Regions from separate parts of the Blautia wexlerae DSM 19850 genome, predicted to be linked through region 1. Evidence: predicted binding sites of a transcription regulator. Region 1 holds the regulator's gene; the other holds the start of a gene.
The links. The regulator HrcA, encoded in region 1, represses chaperone genes, less so after heat shock. The targets are predictions, from matches to a motif close to TGTTAGCACTCNNNNNNNNNGAGTGCTAACA.
Positions count from the first base shown of each region.

Region 2: the regulator HrcA is predicted to act here: its motif matches at 1,832-1,862, upstream of NQ550_RS21290 (Hsp20/alpha crystallin family protein).

Region 1 covers NZ_CP102267.1:3,187,588-3,193,658, forward strand. Annotated here, with positions in the region: gene dnaK (molecular chaperone DnaK) at 1-188, opposite strand, end outside; gene grpE (nucleotide exchange factor GrpE) at 249-893, opposite strand; gene hrcA (heat-inducible transcriptional repressor HrcA) at 911-1,951, opposite strand; gene uvrB (excinuclease ABC subunit UvrB) at 2,598-4,586, opposite strand; gene NQ550_RS14840 (transporter substrate-binding domain-containing protein) at 4,877-6,071, opposite strand, start outside.
Region 2 covers NZ_CP102267.1:4,549,206-4,555,276, reverse strand. Annotated here, with positions in the region: gene NQ550_RS21305 (SIR2 family protein) at 1-486, shown strand, start outside; gene NQ550_RS21300 (hypothetical protein) at 737-964, shown strand; partial or broken gene NQ550_RS21295 (conjugal transfer protein) at 973-1,386, shown strand; gene NQ550_RS21290 (Hsp20/alpha crystallin family protein) at 2,030-2,497, shown strand; gene NQ550_RS21285 (Hsp20/alpha crystallin family protein) at 2,677-3,144, shown strand; gene NQ550_RS21280 (DnaJ C-terminal domain-containing protein) at 3,270-4,385, shown strand; gene nudC (NAD(+) diphosphatase) at 4,535-5,383, opposite strand; gene NQ550_RS21270 (Ldh family oxidoreductase) at 5,903-6,071, shown strand, end outside.

The DNA of each region.
Region 1 (6,071 bases):
TCTGCGTTTGTTACTGCCTGACGTTTTGCAGGTTCACCTACAAGACGTTCTCCTGTTTTTGTGAAAGCGACAACTGATGGTGTTGTTCTTGCGCCTTCTGTATTAGCGATAACTGTTGGCTGTCCGCCTTCCATTACGGCTACACAGCTGTTTGTTGTACCTAAGTCAATACCAATGATTTTTCCCATAATCTTGTTCCTCCTGTTTATTTTCAACTAGATTTGATATATTCTATATTTTCATGTAAATTAGTTGGCTACTTTTACCATACTGTGGCGGACTACGAAATCCTTGTAGGTGTAACCCTTCTGGAATTCTTCTACCACAATATTCTCACCAGCTTCTTCATCCTCCACATGCATTACTGCGTTGTGGAAGTTCGGATCAAATTCCTTACCCACTGCTTCAATCGGTTTCACGCCCAGCTCATCTAATGTGGTGATCAGCTGTTTATAGATCATCTTCATGCCATCTGCAAAAGAATCTCCTTCAGGTGCCTGTGCAAGACCTCTCTCGAAGTTATCCACAACCGGAAGCATTTTCTCAACTATGTCCTTGGCTCCGATGATATACATGCTGGATTTCTCTTTCTCCGTTCTCTTACGGAAGTTATCGAATTCAGCCATGTTTCGTTTCAGCCTGTCTGTAAGTTCTTCAATCTGCTGTTCAAATTTATCTTTTTCTTTTTTCTTCTTGCCGAAGAAAGAAGTTTTTGATTTGCTGTCTTTCTTGTCATCCTGGGAAGCTTCCTCGTCTCCGTCCTCTACCGGGATTTCCTCTGTTTCTGCTTCGCCGTTCTCTACAACTTCAGGTTCATTCTCAACAGTTTCTTCTGTTACCGGAGTATCTGTTGTCTCTTCTTCCTGAGCTGTGTTCTTTGTTTCTTCTGACACTCTCTATTACCGCCTTTCTAACTCTCTTTCTTAATCAGTTCGTCCAGCTGGACTTTCAAAGCCTTCAGGCTGTCAACTACGTTTGCATAATCCATACGCTTGGGACCGATGATACCGATGGTACCATGCATTCCTTTTCCAAGTTCGTAAGTGGCTGTGACTACACTGCAGTCTTTCATGGTCTGCACCGGCATCTCATCACCAATGTACACCTGAATTCCTGTGTTCTCTGTATCAGACATTCTCTCTTTCACCAGGTCTACCAGATCCTGCTTCTCTTCAAATGCTGAAATCAGCTCGCTCGCTTTGCTTGTGTCTGCAAGCTCCGGATACTTGAAAATGTTGGTTGCTCCTGAAGTATATATCTGCATATCGTCTTCGTCTACCTGGATGGTGTCTGCCACTGCATCAAGGACTGTGCCAACCACAGAGCCATGTACACCTGCCTGTTCTTTCAGGCGGGCAATCATTCCCAGATTGATATCCTGAATGGGCACCCCATTTAAGTTGGTGTTAAGAAGAAGATTTAATTTCAGGATTGTCTGATCGTCCATCTCCTCATCCAGATTGATGATCTGGTTTCGGATGACATTGTTATCACTCACTACTACTGCCACAAGCTGAAGGGGTGTCACACGGGAAAGCTGGATGAATTTAATCTTGCTTCCGCTGTACTGTGGAACAGAGATCATTGTTGCATAGTTGGTATTGGAGGCCAGTACCTTTGCTACCTGCTTCAACATTTTATCCAGTTTGTCAGTTTTCTCTATCATGAGATCCTTGATTTCCTGAACCTCTGATTCCTTTTCTTTCATCAGCTCGTCTACGTAGAGGCGATAACCTTTATCAGAAGGAATTCTTCCGGCTGAGGTGTGGGGCTGTACGATATATCCCATATCTGTCAGGTCTGACATCTCATTCCGGATGGTGGCAGAGCTTACATTTAAATCTGCAAACTTGGAAATGGTCCGGGAACCCACCGGTTCGCCTGTTTCCATGTAGGTTTTGATGATGGCTTTTAGTATTTTCTTTTTACGATCATCTAATTCCTGATCCATGAAGTTCCACTCCTTTACTGCCTTTGTTTTGGTTTGTTAGCACTCATGTTTTAGGAGTGCTAACACCTTATGCTCATAAGATAGCACTCTTGATTTGGTTTGTCAATATTATTTTGTGAATTTTTTGTTATTTTATGAACAATAGGGGTTATTAAGATTATGTTATAGAAAAGGGACGCGGGGAGAAATTATTGATATTGTGTGCGGTTTCGGACGCTAAGAGATACTAAGTCTGCAGAAATCTGCTAAAGGCATGAGCCGGCTTGTCAAACTCGCTCCGTCTCAGACTCCGCTCAGACAGGTGATGCAGCCGGCTCATAACGCAGATTTCTGCAGACTAAGTATCTCTAAGCATCCTGCAAATGCACACAATATCAATAATTTCTCCCCGCTGGCTGTTCAGGACGATTATACAGGCGGGGCTCTCGCCTGGGAGGCGAATCGCCTCTTCTATAGCAATCCTTGTAAATAATGCATTTAAGACAGTTCAGCAAAGTGCGAAAGACAAGGAAGATATCTGACGCAGGATTTCACACTCTGATGGACTGGATTAAGATACATTATTTTAGAGAATTGCTATAGAATAACTATATCACTTGCTTGTCTTCAAATTCGATTACACAGATGAAAAAGACTCAGTATAGCACTATTTATCTAAAATATCCAGATTCTTTTTCAGGTCGATCATTTTATCGCGGAGTTCGGCGGCCTGTTCAAAGTTGAGGTCTGCGGCTGCGGCGCGCATTTGTTTTTCTACCTGGGCGATGAGTTTGGTGAGTTCTTTGCGGGTCATGGACTCTGGGTCTTTCTGGAGTCGGACTTCGGTTTCGGCTACTGCTTTGGATACGGCAATGAGGTCGCGGACTGCTTTTTTGATAGTAGTCGGAGTGATTCCGTGTTCTTTGTTATAGGCTTCCTGGATGGTTCGGCGGCGGTTGGTTTCGGTGATGGCTTTGTGCATGGAATCGGTCATGTTGTCTGCGTACATGATTACATGGCCTTCACTGTTTCGGGCAGCTCGTCCGATGGTCTGGATGAGAGAGGTTTCGGAACGGAGGAAGCCTTCTTTGTCTGCATCCAGGATTGCTACCAGGGTGATCTCCGGGATGTCCAGGCCTTCTCGAAGAAGGTTGATTCCTACCAGAACATCAAAAACATCCAGACGCATATCACGAATAATGCGGGCACGCTCTAAGGTATCGATATCGGAATGGAGGTAACGGACTCTGATTCCTACTTCTTTCATATATTCTGTCAGGTCTTCTGCCATTCGTTTGGTGAGAGTGGTAATCAGGATTTTGTGTTTCTTTGACACTTCTTTGTTTACTTCTCCGATCAGATCATCGATCTGGCCTTCAATGGGGCGGACTTCTACTTTCGGATCCAGAAGTCCGGTTGGACGGATGATCTGTTCTGCACGGAGGAGTTCATGATCATACTCATATTGTCCCGGAGTGGCAGATACAAACATGACCTGATCCAGTTTGGATTCGAATTCTTCGAAGCTTAAAGGACGGTTGTCCTTTGCCGAAGGAAGACGGAAACCATAGTCCACCAATGTCTGCTTCCGGCTCTGGTCACCGGCGTACATTCCTCCTACCTGAGGTACTGTGATATGAGATTCGTCTATAATAAGTAAGAAGTCATCTCCAAAATAGTCCAGCAGTGTGTATGGCGGCTGTCCGGGCTTTAATCCTGACAGATGTCTGGAATAATTTTCGATTCCTGAACAGAATCCGGTTTCTTTCATCATTTCAATGTCGAAATTGGTGCGTTCTGAGATTCGCTGGGCTTCCAGAAGCTTGTCTTCGCTTTTGAAATACTCTACACGTTCTTTTAATTCTTCTTCTATTGCTACAGCTGCTCTCTGAATCTGTTCTGCTGGCACTACATAGTGGGATGCAGGGAAGATGCTGATATGAGAACGCTGGCATTTGATTTCTCCTGTCAGTACATCAATTTCTGAAATACGGTCGATCTCATCTCCGAAAAATTCTACTCTCACGGCTGTATCGGAGCTGTTGGCAGGAAAAATTTCCAGGGTATCTCCACGGACACGGAAGGTGCTTCGGTGGAAGTCCATCTCATTTCTGGTGTACTGAATGTCAATCAGCTCCCGGATTACCTCATCCCTGTCTTTGGTCATTCCCGGACGCAGGGAAATCATCATGTCAAAGAATTCCTGAGGGGAACCCAGTCCGTAGATACAGGAAACGGAGGAAATGACCACTACGTCTTTCCGCTCTGACATTGCGGCTGTGGCAGAGAGACGGAGTTTGTCAATCTCGTCATTGATGGAGGAGTCTTTGGCAATATAGGTGTCTGAAGACGGGACATAAGCCTCCGGCTGATAGTAGTCATAATAGGAGACAAAATATTCCACTGCGTTCTCAGGGAAGAATTCTTTCATCTCACCGTAAAGCTGCGCCGCGAGAGTTTTGTTGTGGGCGAGGATGAGGGTTGGTTTATTAAGCTGGGCGATGACGTTCGCCATAGTGAAGGTCTTACCGGAGCCTGTGACCCCCAGTAAAGTCTCGAACTGGTTGCCTTGTTTAAAACCTTCGACCAGTTTCTCGATTGCCTGAGGCTGGTCACCGGTTGGTTTGTATTCGGAGTGCAATTTAAAATGATCCATAATATTCTCCTGTTTTAATCAAATTTCGCTTATCAAAAATTGAGATATGTTTTAGTATGGTTATGTTTTCAGTATATCATCCTATATAAAAAAAGTACAGAACAAGCGAATACCTGTTCTGCACTTTAGAACGTGTCGCTACTGTTCACACGCTACTATTCCGCGAGGTGTTTTGGCATGAATATGCCAAAATCCCGAGACATACAAGCCAAAATTCCATTGCCGCAGGCTATCTGGAATGAATTTTGGCTACGTTACTGCGAACGGAGCGAACAGTAATACGTATCGCGTTACTGTTCGCTCTGGCTGCCTAAAACCGAACAAATAGTCTTCTCAACTTTTTCTGCATCAACAGGTTTTGCAATATGTCCGTTCATTCCTTTTGCCAGTGCCTTTTTTCTGTCTTCCTCAAAGGCATTGGCTGTCATGGCTATGATTGGAATAGTGGCTTTGTCTTTATCTGACAGTCCGCGGATCATCTCAGTTGCCCTGTAGCCGTCCATGTTCGGCATCTGGATATCCATAAGGATCAGGTCATAGGTACCTGCCGGTTTCTGTTCTATCCTTGACACACATTGAACTCCATCCTCAACACGTTCAACTATAAGTCCCATATCCTCCAGGATAAACTCTGCGATTTCCGCATTCAGATCATTATCCTCTGCAAGCAAAATATGTTTTCCGCTGATCCTGGTTTCATCCATATCTGAAAATTTTTCCGTAGCCCGTTCATAGTAACTCTTATCAGCAATCCTGTATTCCAGGGTAACTGTAAATTTACTTCCTTCTCCCTGCTTACTTTCTACTTCAATAGTTCCGTACATCATATCAATATACTTCTTTATGATCGGCATTCCCAGACCTGTTCCCGCAATCTTTCCGTCTGTTGTATTTCGTTCCCTGGCAAAAGCCTCAAAGAGAGATGGAAGGAATTCTTCGCTCATTCCGATACCTGTATCAATTACCTGAGTCCGTATCCGCACATAGTCTTTCCTGTCACAGTCAAGCTCTGTGATCCTTATGGTAACTCTTCCCCCTGAAGCTGTATATTTTACCGCATTACTGATCAGATTGAGGAAAATTTCCCTGTTCTTCGTCTCATCGCAGATTACGTGCTCATGCTTGACATCGCATTCCATCTTAAGGTGAATACCTTTTTTCTCCGCTTCCGCCTGGAAAATTTTGTAAATTCCCTGATAAATATCTCTGATCTTCACATAATCTTCATCCAGTTCCACCTTACCGCTTTCAATCCGGGCCATGTCCAGCACATTATTGATAATAGACAGAAGCAGATTTCCGGACTGTTCCATCTTCTCCTGATAATCCAGAAGTTTCGGATCAGTCAGTTCCCTTTTTATCAGCTCACTGTATCCCAGCAGGGCATTCATGGGTGTCCGGATATCGTGAGACATATTGAAAAGGAAATCTGATTTGGCGGCATTAGCCTTTTCTGCCTGAATCTTGGCTTTTCTCGCTTGTATC
Region 2 (6,071 bases), 1.4 Mb from region 1:
GCAAGAGCAGTAAATTCTGAACAATGGTATAGAAACATTATTTTACACGATTCGTTATATTCATGCGAGCAATTATTAGAATTTGTTTATCCAGAGCTTGCAAAACAAAATTCCTGGAAATTGCCGGTGTGGTATTATATTTCAAAATCTAATATGAAAAGCGAATTGGCAGAAGAAAAAGCCCCACATTCATATACTGAAATTGTCACAGAATCAACAATTAAACGTAATCGTTCTGCAATTGGAGAAAGAACAGCATGGGAAGTATGGACACAAGAAAAAGATAATTTAATGAAGGCAATTCGTTTGCTTGGGTGTATGCCAGAAGAAAAAATAGATGTAAATCAGTATCGAAGTATTTTGCAAGCGATATTTACAGAGAACAACAATATTTTAAGTTCTTTAGATAGTCCGAATCGTAGTAATCTTCACAGAATGATTAGGATATATGATTTTCTGGAATATGGACAAAAAAAGACCCCGTGATTCAAGCATCTGCAAGCAGACACCATCACGGAGACCCCGGACAGCTGGAATACAGGCAACATAGCATCTGTAAACAGACACCATCACGGATGCACTATAAACCTATACTCATTATATGAGGTAAGCTATTTTTTGTCAACAACCAGATCTTGGATAAAGAAGGAAAGAGAACCATGATTATAGAAGAAATTTATGCAGGTGTAGCGATAAGTACCATATATTTGAAAGTACAGAGGGAAGATAATGCAGCATGGATACAGACAAAATAATACAAGATTTAAATCGCAGATTTGCTGTACTTCTGCCTGAGTTTTATCAGCGTCGTATCATTTTCTGGTACGATGAAGATAAGGAATTTGAGGATAAACTGGATGAAGTGGTTTTGGAAAATGCAAAGGTGATTGAGCTGACTGGGAATAATGTGTTTTGCCGGAATCTATATGAAGCTCGGAGAACTAATGAGTATGTTCAGTCTTAATGCCAATGACAGCCAGCGTGACCGTTCATGTGGATAAGGACGGTGCAATGGCCATTACCCAGAATCCGACACTTGCTCCAGCAGTACAGAAATCGAAGCATGAGCCGAAAGCACAGGAAACCGATGTCCGTGTCAGCTCTGATACAGTCAAGGACGCTACCGTTTTCTTGGAAACATTCTTTAAGCTGTATCCGACAGCTGCGGAAAAGGAACTTGCCTATTATGTCAAAGACGGAGTGCTTGCTCCTGTTTCTGGCGACTATGTATTTTCAGAACTGGTAAACCCTGTCTTTACCAAAGATGGCGATAACCGCAAGGTCAGTGTGTCTGTGAAGTATCTGGATAATAAGTCGAAAATGACACAAATCTCACAGTATGAGCTTGTATTACATAAGAACGATAACTGTAAGATCGTAGAATAAAATATTACAGCAGAATAGTATACAACAAAACAGAGTAATGTGGACATCCGTTTAGCACCGACCGTAGCGGAGCGAAGAACATTTAGATGCACAGATTACAATGAATGTCTACAATCATATTGCAGAGAAGTCTCACGTGGAAAATGAGATGTCTAAAATGAATCTGCCGGAAACTGACCTGCTGTGGTATAAACCATAAGCCGTTGTCGTAAAATGTGGTAAGAAAATCAGACGAATATATTTTTCCAAGAATTTGTCGTAAAAATGTGGTCAAATCAAGAAAATTGAGTGCGAAAGAGAATGTTACGCCATGCACAGCGAGGGAATAAATTCCCTCGCTGTCGCCCTATAAAATAGCAAAAATAGACGCCCTTGCAAGTAAACTTGCAGGGCGTTATTTTTGCTATTTTGCATGGCTCGTAGCGTTCACAAATTCTTCACAAAAAATTAGCACTCACCTCTTGACAGTGCTAATAATAAGTGTTATATTACAGATAGAACAAAGGAAGGGGAACAAAAAGAGAACAAAGAAATAAGTTCTATGAGATTCCTGATAACCTAAGTTCCAAAGAAACAAGGTAAAGATGCATAACTGGGAGTCCATCACATGTAGATGGACGGTATAGAAAAGGAGAGATGACTTATGTTGATGCCTAGTATTTTTGGAGAAAATTTATTTGATGACTTTTTTGGAGATTTTCCATTTTATTATGATGACAGAGCAATGAAAGATACAGAGAAGAAACTTTACGGACGCAGAGCCAGCCATATAATGAAAACCGATATCAAGGAAACTGATAAAGGCTATGAACTGGTCGTAGATCTTCCGGGATTTACCAAAGATGAAGTAAAGGCTGATCTGGAGAATGGTTATCTGACTATCAGTGCAGAGAAAGGTCTGGATAAAGATGAGCAGGAAAAAGAGACAGGACGTTATATCCGTAAGGAACGTTACGCAGGTGCCTGCAGCCGTAGCTTCTATGTAGGTAAAGAAGTTGAGAAAGAAGACATTAAAGCAGAATTCAAACATGGTATCCTCACATTATTTGTACCAAAGAAAGAAGCAAAACCAGCAGTAGAACAGAAGAAAACAATTGCCATTGAAGGCTGATGAATAAATATTCTGACTGACCCGTTAAGGGTCAGCCAGAGATTAAAAACAGAAATAAAAGCTTACACTAAAAGATTGAAGATAAAAGGTTGAAAAAACCTGTAAAGATAGATTTGGAAAGTAAATCTGGTGAACAGATTTGACATATATAAAATATATTAGAAAAGGAGATATGACTTATGTTAATGCCTAGTATTTTTGGAGAAAATTTATTTGATGACTTTTTTGGAGATTTCCCATTTTATTATGATGACAGAGCAATGAAAGATGCAGAGAAGAAACTTTATGGACATAAAGCAAATCATGTAATGAAAACTGATATCAAGGAAATGAATAACGGATACGAACTGATTGTAGATCTTCCAGGATTTAAGAAAGATGAAGTTCATGCAGCACTTGAAAATGGTTATCTGACCATCAGTGCAGAGAAAGGTCTGGATAAAGATGAGAAGGAAAAAGAGACAGGACGTTATATCCGCAGAGAACGTTATGCAGGTGCCTGCAGTCGTAGCTTCTATGTAGGTAAAGAAGTACATCAGGACGACATCAAAGCAGAATTCAAACATGGTATCCTGACATTATTTGTTCCGAAGAAAGAAGCAAAGCCAGCAGTGGAACAGAAGCACAGCATCTCCATTGAAGGATAATAGATGTTAAGTTACAGCAACGGGAGGTCAAATCTTTTGGCTTCCCGTTGTTTGCATAATGAGGATTGCAGAAATATGAAGTCAGGAATGATTGCGTTAGAATGTGTTTATGAGGGAAGGTGATGATATTGAAAAGAGATTACTATGAAGTTCTTGGCGTGAACAAAAACGCAGATGCAGCAACGATTAAGAAAGCATACAGAAAACTGGCAAAGAAATATCATCCGGACAGTAATGAGGGAAATGCTTCGGCAGCAGAGCATTTTAAGGAAGTAAATGAAGCCTATGATGTTCTGAGTGATGAGAAGAAACGTAAACTGTATGACCAGTTTGGCCACGCTGCTTTTGAAGAAGGCGCCGGTAATTATGGAAATGCACAGGGCAGCCCGTTTGGCAGTGGCTTTAGCGGAGCACAGGGCAATCCTTTTGGCGGCGGTTTCCATGGCTCGTACAGTGATGGCAATGGTTATCATGAATATCATTTTGAAAATGGCGAAGATATGGATGATATCTTAAAGAACATCTTTGGTGGTGGATTTAAGAAGAGTAAATCATCAGGTGGTTTTGGAAGCAGCGGCTTCGGTGGCAGTGGATTTCACGGAAGTGGTTTTGGCGGATTCGGAAGTAACGGAACGGATGGCTTCGGCAGTGGCTTTGGCGGTTCTTACAGCAGTAAAGGTGAGGATCTTCATGCAGAGGTTACTGTCAGCTTTGATGAAGCTGCTTTTGGCGGTAAGAAGGTTATTCGCCTGCAGAGCAGCAACGGTGGTGTCCAGAATTATGAAGTCAATATTCCGGCAGGTATTGAATCCGGTAAGTCTATCAGACTTAAAGGAAAAGGATATCCGGGAGTGGGCGGAGGTGAAGCCGGTGACCTGCTTCTGAAAATAAATGTTCAGGATAAACCGGGATATAAACGGGAAGGCAGAGATGTGTACACAACTGTAAATATCCCATTTACAACAGCAGTATTTGGCGGTGAGGCAAAGGTTCACACCATTTACGGTGATGTTCTTTGTAACATTAAACCAGGTACTCAGTCCGGAACGAAGATACGTCTGAGAGGCAAAGGTATCGTTGCAATGAATAATCCGTCGGTACACGGTGATGAATATGCAACTGTACAGATTGAAGTTCCGACAAATCTGACACCGGAAGCAAGACGGAAACTGAAAGAATTTGAGCAGGAATGTAATGGAAGCCGCAGAAGCCGTGGATTTGGCAGCGGGAGTGCGGCGTGAAGAGTAATCAGAAATATTTTTGAGAATATAGTGAAGCAATTTTGCAGGGAAACGAAAAGGATACATGCACAGTAACATTACCGTGTATGTATCCTTTTAGCATAATAGGGAAAAACATTCTATGAGCTTTTTCTGATATAGAATATTGTTTATCTGGGTTCTTTTCCATCACGGAAGAGCATCATCATTTCCTTGGTCAGGCTGATATTATTGCCCTGATCCGGGATTTTGTCACGTTCTACCCACTGTGCCATGGAGAGCTCTTCATGGTCAACGGTCAGGGTATCATCGCCGTCCACATCACAGAAGAATCCGAAAAGCAGGGTACCGCTGAAGGACCATGGCTGGCTTTTGTAATAGCGGAGATTCTTTACCTTAAGGTCAACTTCCTCCATTACTTCTCTGTGAACAGTTTCTTCAATGGTTTCTCCGATTTCTGCAAAGCCTGCGATAAGGGCGTAACGCTTAAATCTGCGGCCCTCATATTTGGAAAGAATGATTTTATCTCCGTTTGTGATTCCTACGATTACTGCAGGACACAGGACAGGGTACTCCTGATTGCCGCAGGAAGGGCATTCCATCATACGTTCTTTTTGGCTGTGCAGCATTGGTTTTCCACAGCAGCCGCAGAACCGGCGCTTGCTGTACCACTGGAAAAGCTGATGTCCTGTAACTCCTGCAAACGCCAGATGCTGTGGCCGGGCTGTCCGAAGATTTCGTATATCCTGGAATTCATAATCTGGAAGAAGGGTGGTATCCAATTCCGGGATCAGATAGAAACGCTGATCATCGATAGAAAACAGATAAATATACTTGCTGTAGAGATCTGAAACTTTTTCCTCCAGATCCTGAAAACGTGGAAAATAAATATCTGCTTCCCGTTCCTGATGTGGAAGAAGAATACTGCCTTTTTCGTAGGCAAGGATAAAACTGTTCTTATCCGGGGCAGAAGATTTGTATTCGTTGTGATAAGTATGTGGTGCGATGTCCTGAATCATAGTAATGTTCCTTTTCTGTTACTGCCGCCGCAGAGTTGTTCTGTGAAATATATTACAGGTGCGGAAGTGAGCAGTAATCTATTATTTATTAAATGAGCAGGCAATCCTGCAGGCAGGATTGCCTGTACATAGTATATTACGGCAGTTTTAGAAAAACAAGAGAAGATGTCCAATTGCTACAGGCAATCTGGAATGAATTGTTACTGTTCACTGGTGATATCCCGCGAGGTGTTTTTTGTGAGCGAAGGTCACAGAAAACCCGAGACATACCGTGCGAATTTATGCGATTAGCATAAATTGAGTTTGCAAAGCGTGTTGCTGAGAACGGAGTGAACAGTAACATTTTGGCTTGCATGCCTCGGGATATTACCAGGGAACAATAATACAGTAACATAAGAAATACTGAAAAAAATAAAAAACGTATTGCACTTTGAAAATGAGAGTGGTATAATCAGCTTAACAAATTGGTAATACCAAAAAACGAAATGAGTAATACTTGAATGGAGGGATTTTACAGTTATGGGATATGTAAAATGGAGTTATGACACATTAAATACTTTTTGCCACGACGTATTTCGTAAATTTGGTTTTAATGAAGAAGAGACGAATATCATCAAGGATGTTTTGCTTACCGCGGATCTGTACGGGATTGAAAGCCATGGAATGCAGAGAATGGTAAGATATGATA